Regions from separate parts of the Paracoccus sp. PAR01 genome, predicted to be linked through region 1. Evidence: riboswitches for the same ligand, from Rfam matches in the RefSeq annotation. Region 1 holds a riboswitch; the other holds the start of a gene.
The links. A riboswitch is a leader RNA that binds a small molecule or an ion and turns the genes downstream of it on or off. The one in region 1 is predicted to bind cobalamin.

Region 1 (7,532 bases):
GCTGCTTTTCGCTTTCGCGGGGGATCAGCAGATCATCCATGGTCATCGGCGTTTCCAGCTCGGGCGGGGCGGCGGGGCGCAGGATACCTTCGCGCGCCAGACGGTCGCGCAGCACGCCGATCTCGATGTCCAGATCGGTGCGGCCACCCTCGACCAGCTTGCGGGTCTGGGCGGCGAACTGGCTTTCCAGATCGTTCAGCAGAGTTTCATAATCCTGACGGGCGCGGGCGTCATGGGTCTGCACGTACAGGTCCGAGAATTTGACCGTCGCGTCCCGCGCGCCCTGCAAATAGACGCCCAGATAGCGACGGGTGGCGGCGATATCGCCGGGGTCCTGCTCGATGCGGGCGAACAGCTCGCGCGCGGTGGCGGCGAACATGCCGACGCGGGCTTCCAGACGGCGGTCGCCGGTGCGCAGGATGGCGTCCTGCATGGCCTTCAGATGGGCCTCGCCCTCACTGATAATGCGGGCGGCGCGGTCCTGCTGGAAGCTGTCGATGCCCTCCATGCCCTTGTCGCGCATCGGATCGGTGCCGAAGGACAGCCAGTGCAGCACAGCGCCTGCGACGCCGATGATGCCGGCACCCAGTTCGGCCCCCGGCACATAGGACCCCAGCGCAAGGCCAAGCCCGGTCAGGATGCCGCCGAACAGCTTGCGCGGAATGGCGGGGCGGCGCGCGACGCGGCGGGCGTCATATTCGGCCTCGGCCTGCAGACCCTCGCGGGTCAGGAACATGCCCGCGGCCACGCCGCCAAAGGCCAGCAGATGCATGACCAGCCCGAACGGCCCCTGCCAGAAGGCGCTGATCAGGAAGGGGACCGCCATGAAGGTGATCCAGCGCGTGCGCGATTCCAACGGGTGATGAACCGGGCGCGGCACCGGACGGGTGCCGGTCATCGCCGCATTCTGCGCATCCTGACCCCGACCAAGGGGCGAGAAGCGGCCTCCGAAACGTTTGGTCATGATCCGCCCTCAGCCTGCGCCCACGAAGGACGCGTAAAGCGTCAGCCCCATCAACAGAAAGAAGGACAGGCGTTTCGTCGCTTTCCGGGACATCTGCTTCCTTTCATGCTGGGCCGGACGGGTTTCCCGCTGGATATAGGGCCACAGCACCGCGAAAGAAAGGGCAGGACCCGTCAGTCCGCTTGACAGGACCCGCCGTCCTGCGCGAACAGGCAGTCAGCCACGGTTCCGGTCCTGCACCGGATGAAAAGGGAATGCGGTGCGCCTGCAAGGGCAAATCCGCGGCTGCCCCCGCAACTGTAAGCGGCGAGCAAGGGCCATATGCGCCACTGGAACACCGGTTCCGGGAAGGTCGGCCCAAGCGATGACCCGCAAGCCAGGAGACCTGCCGAGGCATCACCCATTTCCGGCGCGGGGCGCGTCCGGGAAGCGGCCATCCGCAGCGGTGAACCTCACCCATCTGCGGAGGCGCCATGACCGGCCCATCCCGCAACCTACCCAAGACTTGCAGGCTTGCCTGCGCAGGAAAGGCCCCGGACATGATCCTCAACCGAAGCTCTTATCTCGCCCTTGTCGCAGCATCGCTGCCCGGTTTCGCGCTGGCGCAGGACACCGCCCCCGCCGTCACCCTGGACCCGCTGGTCCTGTCGGCAGGCTTCCTGCCTGTGGCTAGCGACGGCTATGGCCGCGCCTATAGCGTCGTCACCGCCACCGAGATCGAGGAACGCGGGCTGGTCACCGTGCAGGACGCGCTGCGTGCGATGCCCGGCGTGTCGGTCAGCAGCACCGGTGCCAGCTACACGCAGGTCCGCATCCGTGGCTCCGAGGCCGACCATGCCCTGATCCTGATCGACGGGATCGAGGCCGCGGGTGGTGCTGACGAATATATCCTGAGCGGGCTGGAAACCGCCAATGTCGAGCGCATCGAGGTGCTGCGCGGCCCGCAATCGGTCTATTACGGCTCGAACGCCTCGGCCGGGGTGATCAATATCATCACCGACAAGGGCGGTCCGGGGCTGCATTATGGCGGCAAGGTCGAAGTCGGGAACGGGGCCGCCGCCTCGGCCCATGTCAGCAACAACGGCGAGCGCGGCGGGATCGCGCTGAACCTCTCGGCGCGGGACGATCACGGCTGGGACCAGTCGGGCGATGGCGGCGAAAAGGATGGCATCAACCGCAAGACCATCGGCCTGTCGGGCTGGTATCAGGCGACGGACGATCTGCGCCTTGGCGGCAGTCTGCGCCGGGCCAAGGAAAAATACGATTATGACCGCGCCGATTACATGGCCACCGATGCCGACGGCTACATCGTCGATGACAGCGGCCTGTATTTCGACCGCAACGAGTTCCAGGGCGCGGCCTGGGGCGAATATTCCATGCTGGACGGTCGCCTGACCCAGCGGCTGGAATATCAGGACAGCGTGTTCAAAAGCAGCGATACCGGCGCGCCCGAAACCCGTGGCGAGACCGAGAAATGGAAATACCGTCTCAGCTATGGCTTGGACGGGCAGGCGGTCGCGGATGCCAGCCATCTGCTGAACCTGCTGGTGGAAAAGCAGAAGGACGAATCCTCGCTGGCCCCGGATTTCACGCGCGAGATGACCTCGGTCGCGCTGGAATACCGCGCGTTTCTGGAAAACGGTCTGGATATTCAGGCCGGGCTGCGTCGCGACGACAACAAGGTTTTCGAGGATTTCACCAGCTGGAACCTTGGCCTGTCATGGCAGGTGCCCGACCGTCCGTTCCGGCTGCATGCCTCGGGCGGGCGCGGGTTGGTCAACCCGTCCTATTACGAGCTTTATTCGAATGACAGCTTCACTGTCGGCAATCCCTATCTGAAGCCGGAAACCAATCGCGGCTTCGATCTGGGCGTCGAGGCGCAATTGCCCGGCGACCGCGGCACCATCGACGTGACCTGGTTCCGCGAGCGGATCGAGGATGAGGTGACCTATGTCTTTGGCGGGGCACCGGATGGGCGCGCGACCTATGTGAACCAAGAGGGCGAAAGTCCGCGCGAAGGGGTCGAGATCGCCGCGCGCGTCAAGGCCACCGACAGCCTGGATCTGGGCCTGAACTACACCTATCTGGACGCCAAAAATCCCGACGGCTCGATCGAGATCCGCCGCCCGCGCCACGAGCTTGGCCTGTCGGCGACGCTGGCCCTGTTCGAGGGGCGTGGCTGGGTCACCGCCGATCTGCGCCATGTCGCGGGGAACTACGACACCCAGTTCTGGGGGATGTATGAAACCGCGGAACTGTCGGACTATACCACCGTCAACCTGTCGGGAGGCTATGACCTGACCGAGAATGTCCGCGCCACCGCCCGCGTGGTGAACCTGTTCGACGAGGAATATTCCGACGTCTGGGGTTATGCCTCGCAGGATCGCACGGTCTATGCCGGGCTTGAGGCGAAATGGTAGCCTTGCGCCTGATGGCCGCCTGCCTTGCGGGCGGCCTGACAATGGTTGCGGCGGCGGCTTTCGCCGATCCGCCGCGCCGGGTCGTCTCGATCAACCTGTGCACGGACCAGTTGGCGCTGCAGCTTGCGGCGCCGGGGCAATTGGTCTCGGTCTCATATCTGGCGCATGACCCGGCCAGTTCGGCCATGGTGTCTGAGGCGGCGCATGTCCCCGCCAATCGCGGCAGCGCCGAGGAAGTGTTTCTGCTGCAGCCCGATCTGGTCCTTGCCGGGACCTTCACGCCGCCCGACACCTTGCGGCTGCTGTCGCGGCTGAACGTCCCGATTGAATTGTTCCCGCCGGAAACCAAATTGCAGGACATTCGCGACAACCTGCGCCGCATGGGCCGGGTTCTGGGGCGCGAGGCCGAGGCTGCGGCCACCATCACCCGCTTCGATAAGGGGCTGGCTGCGCTGGGACCGCTCGAAAGCCCGGCCCCCAGCGCCGCGATCTATGCCGCCAACGGCTATGTCGCCGGGCCGGTCAGCCTGTCGGGCGCAATTCTGCAGGCGGCGGGCTATCGCAATATCGCCGGCGATTTCGGAATTTCCGAAGGCGGGAACATCCTGCTGGAGCAACTGGTCATCGCAGATCCCGATCTGCTGGTGCTGGGCGCGCGCAATCCCGGCCATGCCCGCGCCGAGGAATTGCTGGACCATCCCGCCCTGCATGCGCTGGTCGCCCGCCAGCCCCATGCCGTCATCGAGGATCACAACTGGTCCTGCGGCACGCCCGCCGCGCTGGACGCCATCCGGGCCTTGCGTCACGCCGCCCCGAACGGAGCATTCGGACCATGACCCGTCAGCCGCGTGTCGCCTTGCTGTTCGCGGGACTGATCCTGCTGGTGCTGGGGCTGGGCCTTGCCTCGTTGCTGATCGGCCCGGCCCGGCTGGGCATCGGGCAAAGCCTTGCCGCGCTCTTTGGCCACGGCCCCGAGATGCTGCAGCTGGTGATGCGCGAATTGCGCCTGCCGCGCGCGCTGCTGGGGGCGCTGGTCGGCGCGGCGCTGGGAATGTCGGGCGCGGTCATGCAGGGTTTCCTGCGCAACCCCTTGGCCGAGCCGGGGCTGATCGGGACCAGCGCCTCGGCAGCGCTGGGGGCGGTGCTGGCGATCCAGACCGGGATTGCGGCGGCATTCCCCTTGGGCCTGCCGCTGGCAGCGCTGGCCGGGGCGCTGGTTTCGGTCATGCTGGTTTTGGCGCTGGCCGGGCCGCAGGGGGGGGCGCTGGCGCTGATCCTGTCGGGCATTGCAATTTCGGCCTTGGCGGGGGCGGCGACCTCGTTGGTCCTGAACCTTTCGCCCAACCCCTTTGCCGCCAATGAGATCATCTTCTGGATGCTTGGTTCGCTGGCCGACCGCTCGATGCTGCATGTCTGGATCGCGCTGCCGTTCATGGTCGTGGGTGCGGGTCTGCTGCTGACCACGGGGCGGGGACTGGATGCGCTGACCCTGGGCGAGGACGCGGCTGCGGCCAGCGGCATCGACCTGCGACAGTTGCGACTGGTGCTGGTTACCGGGACGGCTGCGTTGATCGGCGGGGCGACGGCGGTTGCGGGGGCGATCGGCTTTGTCGGGCTGGTCGTGCCCCATATCCTGCGCCGCGCGGTCGGGGCGCGGCCCTCGGCTTTGATCCCGGCCTCGGCCCTTGGCGGGGCGGCGATGGTGTTGGCCGCCGATATCGCGGTGCGGGTGGTGGCACCGTCGCGCGATCTGAAGCTGGGGGTGCTGACCGCGCTGATCGGCGCGCCATTCTTCCTGCACCTGATCCTGAAGACACGAAGGAGCGGCGCATGAAGCTGCTGGTCCTGTCCGGCCTGACCTGCGATCAGGGCCGCCGCCGTGTTCTGGACGGTATCGACCTGACCATCCGCGCGGGCGAGTTCGTGGGTCTTCTGGGGCGGAACGGTGCGGGTAAGACCACGCTGCTGCGCGCGGCACAGGGGCTGATCCCGGCGGGCGGCTGGTCCTCGCTGGCGGATATGCCCGCGCATGAGCGCGCCCGCATGGCGGCCTTCATGCCGCAGGGGCGCGAGATCGCATGGCCGATGTCGGTCGAATCACTGGTGGCGCTGGGGCGGATCGCCCATCCCGATGCGGCAGGCGCTGCGGATCTTGCCGCAACCGAACGCGCCATCGCGGCGCTGGATCTGGGGGCGCTGCGCCATCGTCCTGCCACCGGACTGTCCGGAGGCGAGCAGGCCCGCACCCTGATCGCCCGCGCCTTGGCGCAAGAGACACCGTTGTTGCTGGCCGATGAGCCGATCTCGGGTCTGGACCCCGCGGCGCAGATCCGGGTGATGCGGCTGTTTGCGGCCTTGGCCAAGGACGGCAAGGGCGTGGTCGCTTCGCTGCACGATCTTGGGCTGGCGGCGCGCCATTGCACGCGGCTGGTGCTGCTGGATCAGGGTCGGATCGTCGCGGATGGTGCGCCCTCCAAGGTGCTGAGTGCCCGCAACCTTGCCCAATGCTTTGGCATCACCGCGCAGATGACCCAGACCGCTGACGGTCTGTCGTTTCAGGTGCAGGATGTGACCGAGCCGCATTAACCTGGTCTTCAGGGTTGCCCGGATAAGGTGCAGGCGTCGCGCCTAATCCGCGCGGGAAACCTGGGGAGGGCACATCGAAGACCGCTTGGTCCCGCCGAGCGACGATCAGATGAAGCACGCGCAATTCCTGAGTGATCAGGCCGAAGCACATAGGCTTCAGGCCGAGACGCTTAAACTGCAGGCTAAGACGCAACGGAACCGGATGCTCGTATGGCTTCTGTCGGTGACAATAGGCGCGTTGATCGCCATCGCGGCAATTGTTCTGCGACCCTGAGGGCCAGCCGTTTCGTCGGAAGGTGATGATGGAGCGGGTGATGGGAATCGAACCCACGTATTCAGCTTGGAAGGCTGCTGCTCTACCATTGAGCTACACCCGCATCGCCACTTTCTATAGGCAAGCGCGAAAGGGCTTGCAAGCACTTGAACGCGCGGCGATGCAGATGCTTGACGCAGCAGGATGCGCGCGGCAAGCAGGTTCGCATGATCGACATTCGCCCCGTCGCCAATACCATCGGCAAACTGGTCATCACGCTGGGGGCGGCGATGGTGCTGCCGATGTGCGTCGATTACTGGGCGGGCGACCCACATTGGAAATCCTTCCTTGAGGCCGCGATCCTGACCATGCTGGCGGGCGGGCTGATCACGCTGGCCACCCATGACAAGAACCCGGCAATGACGCTGGAACAGGCCTTTCTGCTGACCGCCTCGATCTGGGCGGTGCTGCCTGCGGCCGGGGCGGTGCCCTTCATGGTGGGCGAACCCCATGCCAGCTTCACCGACGCCTATTTCGAGGCGATGTCGGGCCTGACCACGACCGGCGCCACCGCATTTCCCGATCTCGACAACCTGCCCAAGGGCATCAACCTGTGGCGCGGCTTCCTGAACTGGTCGGGCGGTCTGGGGATCATCGTCGTTGCGATGATCTTTTTGCCGGTGATGAAGGTCGGCGGTATGCAGTTCTTCAAATCCGAGGGTTTTGACACGCTGGGCAAGATCCTGCCCCGCGCCTTTGACATCGCGCGCGAGATGACCTGGGTTTACATCGCCCTGACCGCGATCTGCGCCATCGTCTATATCCTGCTGGGCATGAACGGGTTCGATGCGGTGGTGATGGCCATGTCGACCTGTTCGACCGGCGGTTTTTCGAATTACGACGCCAGTTTCGGGCCCTATGTCGGGCCACTGGAATATGCGGCGGCGGTGTTCATGATCCTCGCCTCGATCCCGTTCATCCGCATGGTGCAACTGGTGCGGGGCTCGGCGCAGCCGCTGTGGCAGGATGTTCAGATCCGGGCCTATCTGCGCTGGACCTTCTATGCCATCGCCGCGATCGTCATCTATCGCCTGCTCTGGTTGGAGGCCAAGCACCCCGAGGCGATCATCCGCGAGACCGTGTTCAACGTGGTCTCGACCTTCTCGGGCACCGGGCTTGCCTCGACCGATGTCACGCAATGGGGGCATTTCCCCTTTGCCGTTCTGGTGGTGATCGGGCTGATCGGCGGCTGCACCGGCTCGACCGCCTGTTCGGTCAAGGTATTCCGCTATCTGGTGCTGTTTCAGGC
Region 2 (7,532 bases), on a different contig from region 1:
CACCGCTTCCCCGCCCTTGCCGTGGCCACTTTACCCATGATCATGGGCGCAGGCAGGCCATGATCCGGGTCGAAGGGCATTTCGGCGAATGGCTTCAAGGGCGGCTTGGCCCGCAAGGGCCGGTCGTGCTGGTAACCATGGCCTGTCCGGCACTGGCGGTTGTGGCTGAACGGTTGGGGTCGGGGGAACGTCTGGTCGAACAGCAGCCGCAGATCATCCCGGAAAGCCATGCCGCGCAGGTCTTCGACTGGCTGGGATGTGATGAGGGCGCCTATCGTCTTATTGCGGGGATGCCGCCGGGCGGGGGCGCGGGGGCCTCGACTGCGGCGCTGCTGGCGCTGGCCCGTATCGCAAGCGGAGATGCCCCTCCTGATCCCAAGGCGCTGGCCCGCATGTGTCACGGGATCGAGGGGGCCTGTGATCCGCTGATGCTGCCAAGGCCGGATGCGGTGCTGTGGGCCTCGCGCCACGGGGCCGTGGTCGAGGATATGCCACCGCCCCCCGAGGCCGAAATTCTGGGCGGTTTCTGGGGTGCCGCGCAGCGCACGGACCCGTTGGACCTGAATTTTCCCGATATTTCCGACCTTGTTGCCGAATGGCGCGGGCAGCCGGATCTTGCGCAAGCGGCGGCTCTCGCCTCGCAATCGGCCATGCGATGCAGTGCCCTGCGCGGCCCCGAGGGTGATCCGACCCCCGATCTGGCCCGCGAGTTCGGTGCCTTGGGCCATGTCCGGGCGCATACCGGCTCGGCCCGCGGGCTGATCTTTCCGCCGGGCGAGGTGCCGTCACGGGCGGCGGCTGCACTGCGGGCCGCAGGATTTCAGCAGATATTGAGTTTTCGCAGCGGAGGGTGGGCATGAGTTTTGCCGCGATGATGCTGGTGGCGCTGGCAATCGATGCCTGCCTTGGCTGGCCCGACTGGCTTTACCGCCGGATCGGGCATCCGGTCACGTGGCTGGGTCGCCTGATCGGCATTTGCGACCACCGGCTGAACCGTCAGGGGCCGGCGGTCGCAGATATTGCGATGGGCGCCGTCACGGTTGTGCTGGTGATCGGGGCAGCAATCTTACCGGCGCTGATGCTGCAATTCATCCTGCCACAGGGCTGGCTGGGCGTGCTGATCGGCGGCGTGCTGGCATGGCCTTTGATTGCTGCGCGCTCTCTGCACAGCCATGTCGCGGCGGTGGCCCAGCCGCTGGGGCAGGGCGATCTGTCAGGCGCGCGCCGGGCCGTCGCGATGATCGTCGGGCGCGATCCGGCACGGCTGGACGCTGCGGGCGTCTCGCGCGCAGCGCTTGAAAGTCTGGCCGAGAACAGCTCCGACGGGGTGATCGCGCCCCTGTTCTGGGGCATGGTCGCGGGACTGCCGGGGATCGCGGCCTATAAGGCGGTGAACACCATGGATTCCATGATCGGGCACCGTACGCCCCGGCATGAGAACTTCGGCAAGGTGGCGGCGCGTCTGGACGATCTGGTGAACCTGATACCGGCGCGGCTGACCGGGCTGCTGTTCGCGCTGGCATCGGCAAGGCCTAAGGCGGCGCTGCAAGTGATGCGGCGCGATGCGCGCCACCATCGCTCACCCAATGCAGGCTGGCCCGAGGCGGCGATGGCCGGGGCGCTTGGCATCCGCCTGTCGGGTCCGCGCAGCTACGGCGATCGCATTGCGGACGAGCCTTGGCTGAACGCAGACGCGCCCGATCCGGGACCGGCGGACCTGACCCGAGGGCTTGCGCTTTACCGCCGGTCCCTGTTTCTTGGCGCCGGATTTCTGGGGCTTCTGGCGTGTCTGTGACCTTGGCTAAGCGCGATCATGGCGGCGATCTTGACCGGGCCAAGCGGGTATACGGCGCGGGCGACTGGCTGGACCTGTCGACCGGCATCAATCCGGTTCCCTATCCGGTTCCGGCCCTCCCCGCCTCGGCCTGGACCGCCCTGCCGGTGGCCGAGGACATGGCCGCGCTGCTGGCCGCAGCCCGTGCGGCTTATGCCACCAGCGCTGCGGTCGTGGCGCTGGCCGGGGCGCAGGCGGCGATCCAGATCGTGCCGCGGCTGCGCGCGCCGGGCAAAGCCCGCGTTCTGGCACCCACCTATAACGAACATGGCGCGGCGCTTCATGCGCAGGGCTGGGAGGTGACCGAGGTCGCCACGCTTCAGGAACTGGCCGGGGCCGATCTGGCCGTGCTGGTCAATCCGAACAATCCCGACGGGCAGCGCCACGATCCGGCGCAATTGCTGCGACTGGCTGCGCGCGTCGGGCTGCTGGTCGTCGACGAAAGCTTCGCCGATCCCGAGACGCAGCTTTCGTTGGCCCCGCTGTTGGGAGAGGGGACACCGAACCTGCTGGTGCTGCGCTCATTTGGCAAGTTTTACGGCCTTGCCGGTCTGCGGCTGGGCTTTGCGCTGGCCGAGGCCTGGCTGGCGGCAAAAATAGCGGCGTTGGCCGGTCCTTGGGCGGTCAGCGGTCCCGCCATCGCCATCGGGAAAGCGGCGCTTGGCGATCGCGACTGGCAGGCGTGCACAAGGCAGCGGCTGGACCTTGACGCCCTGCGCCTTGATCGGGCGGCGGCCAACGCCGGCTGGCAGCTTGTGGGTGGCACGCCGCTGTTTCGCACCTATGAGGTCGGCGATGCGCGGGCCGCCCAGAAGCGGCTGGCCCGCCGCCGGATCTGGACGCGGATATTCCCCTATGCGCCGGGTTGGGTCCGGTTGGGCCTGCCGGGGGATGAGGCCGGGTGGCAGCGTCTGGAAACGGCGCTAGCGGGCAAGGGCGAATAGCCCTTCGACATCCAGATGTTGTTCAAGATGGTTGGCCAGCGCGTCCAGCGTGGCCTCGACCGTCGCATCATAACCCAACCCGGACGACGTGCCGAAGCCCTGCAGATAGGCGGCGCGGAAACCATCGTCGCGGAACAAGCCGTGCAGATAGCTGCCCGCGACCCGTCCATCCGCGCTGATGGCCCCTTCGGGCTTGTCCCCGATCATGGCGAAGGGCCGGGCGCAATCGGGGCCATCGCTGCGCCCGAGATGGATTTCATAGCCCCTGCAGGTCTGTCCGGTGGCCAGATGAGTGGCCTCAACCTCGGTCAGGCGCTTGTCGGGGGTCATGACGGTGGTCACGTCCAGCAGGCCCAGCCCCGGATCGGTCCCCGCGGCCCCCTCGATCCCGTCAGGATCGGCGACAAAGCGCCCTAGCATCTGGTAGCCGCCGCAAATTCCCAGCACCCGGCCGCTGCGGCGGTGATGGGCAAGGATGTCGATGTCCCAGCCCTGCGCCCGCAAGAAGGCCAGATCGCCGCGCGTCGATTTCGTGCCGGGGATGATGACCAGTCCCGCATCCCCCGGAATCGCCTGACCGGGCTCCAGCATGGTCAGACGCACACCTGATTCCTGCGACAGCGGGTCGAGATCGTCGAAATTCGCGATGCGCGACAGGCGCAGGCAGACGATGTGCAGCCCGGCCCTAGTGTTCGCCGCAGGGCTGCGAATGTCCAGCGCATCCTCGGCGGGCAGCTTCCACGCATCCGGGAACCACGGGCAGACGCCGAAACCACGCCAGCCGGTCGCCGCCTCGATCAGGCGGTAGCCGTCATCGAACAGCCGCGGGTCGCCGCGAAAGCGGTTGATCAGAAAGCCCGAGATCTGCGCCGCATCCGCCGGGTCGATCACCGCCTGTGTGCCGACGATCTGCGCGATGACGCCGCCACGGTCGATGTCGCCCGCCAGCACCACCGGCACATCCGCCGCCCGCGCGAAGCCCATATTGGCAATGTCATTGCGGCGCAGATTGACCTCGGCCGGGCTGCCCGCGCCCTCGACCAGCACCAGATCATGGGCGGCGCGCAGGCGCTGATAGCTTTCCAGCACATAGCCCAGCAGCCGGGGCTTTACCTCGGCATAATCCCGCGCCCGGACCGAGGTCAGACGCTGGCCATGAACCACGACCTGAGCCCCGGTTTCAGACTCGGGCTTGAGCAGGATCGGGTTCATATCGGAATGCGGGGGCAGGCCGCAGGCCAACGCCTGCACGGCTTGCGCCCGGCCGATCTCGCCGCCGTCGCGGGTCACGGCGGCGTTGTTCGACATGTTCTGCGGCTTGAACGGGGCGACGGACAGACCACGTAACCGAGCGGCCCGACACAGCCCGGCCACCAGCAGGGACTTGCCGACATTGCTGCCGGTGCCCTGTATCATCAATGCGCGGCCCATCAGTGCCGCCCGGTCGGGTTGGCTTGCATCAGAACTCGACCCCCGGCTGTGCCTTGATGCCCGCGCGGAACGGGTGCTTGATCAGCGACATCTCGGTCACCAGATCGGCGGCCTCGATCAGCTCGGCCTTGGCATTGCGCCCGGTCAGGCAGACATGGGTCATGGGTGGCTTTTCGTGCAGAAGGAAATCCACCACCTCGGCCACGTCCAGATAGTCATAGCGCAGGGCGATGTTGATCTCGTCCAGCAGGACGAAGCGGATTTCGGGGTCAAGGATCTGCTCGCGCGCGATGCGCCAGCCGTTTTGGGCGGCGGCGATGTCGCGTTCGCGGTCCTGGGTTTCCCAGGTGAACCCCTCGCCCGAGACAAAGAACCGGCATTCCTGCGCAAAACGCGTCCGCAACAGTTCGCGTTCGCCGGTGTCGCGGCCGCCCTTGATGAACTGCACGACAGCGCAGGGCATGCCATGGGCGATGCAGCGCAGGACCATGCCAAAGCCCGATGACGACTTGCCTTTGCCCGGCCCGGTATGGACCATGATCAGGCCCTTTTCCCCGGTCTTTGACGCCATCATCTTGTCGCGCGCGGCCTTGATGCGCTTCATCTTTTCGGTGTGGCGCGTGGCGGTGTCGTCCATGTCGGGTTCCTTGCGCTTGACAGTCCTTGGCGGGCTGGACCATATCAGTCCCGCTGGTGCCTGTGCAAACAGGTGAAAAGGGAATGCGCAAGGCCGTCAGGCCCAGAGCGCAGCCGCCCCCGCGACCGTGAGTGGAAAGGGAGCCCATGGCCACTGGATGCATGCATCCGGGAAGGCAGGGCAACCGCCGGAGCAACCCTCCGAGATCCGCAAGCCGGGAGACCTGCCAGCCATGATGCATGTAACCGGACGGGGGTGTTCTGGTGTGGAGATAGGCAGCCTTTCCGGGCGGTTTCGTCACCATTTTCCCCTCGTCCGTCCTTCGGTGGGTGAGGATGATGACGATACGACCAAAGCCAGCCGAGTTGCTGGTCTGCACCTGCTGCAAGAACGCGGCTGACCCGGCGGTAACCGGCGAGGCCGTGCTGTCCAGCCTGTCCGAGGCGCTTGCCGGGACGATCACCGTCACCGGCGTGCAATGCCTGTCCAACTGCTCGCGCGGCTGCACCATCGCGCTGCGCGGCGCGGGGCGCTGGACCTATGTCTACGGCAATATCGACGCCTCGGCCCATCTGGAGGCGATCCGCGACGGCGCGGCCAGATATGTGCAGGCCCCCGACGGGCTGGTGCCATGGCGCGACCGCCCTCTGCATTTCCGCAAGAACTGCATCGCCCGCATTCCCCCCATGGAGACCGAATGAATGGCCAATCTTGAGAAACTTCCCGTCACCGTCATCACCGGCTTTCTGGGATCGGGCAAGACCACGCTGATCTCGCATCTGATGCGCAATCCCGGCGGCAAACGGCTGGCCGTGGTGGTCAACGAATTCGGCGAATTCGGTGTCGATGGCGACATCCTGAAAGGCTGCGCCATCCCGGAATGCCCGGCGGAAAACATCGTGGAGCTGGCCAATGGTTGCATCTGCTGCACCGTGGCCGATGATTTCATCCCGACCATCGAGACGCTGATGGCGCTTGATCCCCGCCCCGATCACATCCTGATCGAGACCTCGGGGCTGGCCTTGCCCAAGCCCCTGCTGCGCGCCTTTGACTGGCCCGCCATCCGCTCGCGTATCACCGTGGACGGCGTGATCGCGCTGGCCGATGCCGAGGCGGTGGCCGCGGGGCGTTTCGCGCCCGATATCGCGGCGGTCGACCGTCAGCGTCTGGCCGATGACAGCATCGACCATGAAACGCCGCTGTCCGAGGTGTTCGGCGATCAGGTGTCCTGCGCGGATATCGTGCTGCTGACCAAGCCCGACCTTGCCGGCCCCGATGGCGTGGCCCGCGCGCGTGAAGTGATCCTTGCCGAGGTGTCCCGCGCCCTACCGATCATTGAGGTTGCCGAAGGCGCGGTCGATCCGCGCGTGATCCTTGGCCTAGGTGCTGCGGCCGAGGACGATCTGGCCGCGCGCCCCTCGCATCACGACGGGGCCGATGATCACGAACATGACGACTTTGCCAGCGTGGTCATTGATATCCCCGAACTGTCGGACCCCGCGCCGCTGGTCGAACGGATCGAGGCGCTGGCGCGCGAGCAGAACATCCTGCGGGTCAAGGGTCATGTCGCCGTCACCGGCAAGCCGATGCGGTTGCTGGTTCAGGCGGTGGGTGCTCGGGTGCGCCATCAGTTCGACCGGGCATGGCGGCCGGATGAGGCGCGCCAAGGCCGGTTGGTCGTCATCGGAGAGCATCACGACATCGATGCGCAGGCGATCCGCGCCCTGCTGCTGCCGCAACCGCTGGACGCGTGACAGGGACCGCCCCGCATGCATGTCGTCTTCCGCGAAAGCCACGGGCTTGAGGAAACCGAGGTCCCCCGTGACCTTGGTCAAAGCCCTGCGGATATGGTCGTGCTGTCCTTCTCGGACAGCGACCTTGGCGCTTTCGCGGCGGCATGGCATGGCGCAGCAGGTCAGCTGCCGGGGCTGCGGCTGGCGAATATCGCCGCGCTGACCCATCCGGTTTCGGTCGATACCTATGTCGAGGCGACGCTTTCCGGTGCCAAGGCGATCCTGGTCCGGCTGATCGGCGGCACCGCCTATTGGCCCTATGGCTTGCAACAGATCGAGGCGCTGGCCCGCCGCAATGGCATCGCGCTGGCGGTCCTGCCCGCCGATGGTCGCCCCGATCCGCGGCTGGATGCGGCATCCACCCTTCCGGCCCCGGTGCTGGCACGGCTGGCTGCGCTTTGCGATTCCGGCGGCGCTGACGCGGCACTGACCGCTTTGGGCGTTCTGGCCAAGGCTGCGGGGCTGCCTGTCGCAGACACCGATGCCGCCCCGCCGCTACCGGAGCAAGGCTTCTGGACGCCGGAGGCGGGTGTCATGTCTGACGCGCAGCCGGACGACAGCCAGCCGTTGATCCTGATCCTGTTCTACCGCTCCTATCTGCTGGCGGGCGATCTGGACCCGATCGCGGCCCTGATCCGCAGCTTTCATACGCGCGGGTTTCGCGCCGTGACGATGTTCGTGCCGTCGCTGAAACATGCGGCGGCGGCATGGGTGGCGGGGCAGGTGGCGTACCTGCGCCCCGCTGCAATCGTCAATGCGACGGCCTTTTCCGCGCGGGGCGAGATGGGGGCATCGCCGCTGGATTCCGCAGGGGTGCCGGCGTTTCAGGTGGCGCTTGCGACCTCGGACCGGCAGGCATGGTGCGCTTCGGATCGCGGGCTGTCCCCCGCCGA

Region 2: it holds a riboswitch for cobalamin, as region 1 does, so the genes downstream of both, IB235_RS21400 (DUF1636 domain-containing protein) here and IB235_RS04005 (TonB-dependent siderophore receptor) in region 1, are expected to answer to the same signal.

Annotation. Positions count from the first base shown of each region.
Region 1 is NZ_JACVAW010000001.1:780,857-788,388, reverse strand. It holds gene IB235_RS04010 (5-bromo-4-chloroindolyl phosphate hydrolysis family protein) at 1-964, opposite strand, end outside; cobalamin riboswitch at 1,171-1,372, shown strand; gene IB235_RS04005 (TonB-dependent siderophore receptor) at 1,504-3,384, shown strand; gene IB235_RS04000 (ABC transporter substrate-binding protein) at 3,378-4,220, shown strand; gene IB235_RS03995 (iron ABC transporter permease) at 4,217-5,218, shown strand; gene IB235_RS03990 (ABC transporter ATP-binding protein) at 5,215-5,970, shown strand; tRNA gene IB235_RS03985 (tRNA-Gly) at 6,274-6,347, opposite strand; gene IB235_RS03980 (TrkH family potassium uptake protein) at 6,451-7,532, shown strand, end outside.
Region 2 is NZ_JACVAW010000023.1:15,183-22,714, reverse strand. It holds gene IB235_RS21425 (propanediol utilization protein) at 60-860, shown strand; gene cbiB (adenosylcobinamide-phosphate synthase CbiB) at 857-1,795, shown strand; gene cobD (threonine-phosphate decarboxylase CobD) at 1,786-2,778, shown strand; gene IB235_RS21410 (cobyric acid synthase) at 2,758-4,209, opposite strand; gene cobO (cob(I)yrinic acid a,c-diamide adenosyltransferase) at 4,238-4,846, opposite strand; cobalamin riboswitch at 4,884-5,092, shown strand; gene IB235_RS21400 (DUF1636 domain-containing protein) at 5,185-5,547, shown strand; gene cobW (cobalamin biosynthesis protein CobW) at 5,548-6,600, shown strand; gene cobN (cobaltochelatase subunit CobN) at 6,616-7,532, shown strand, end outside.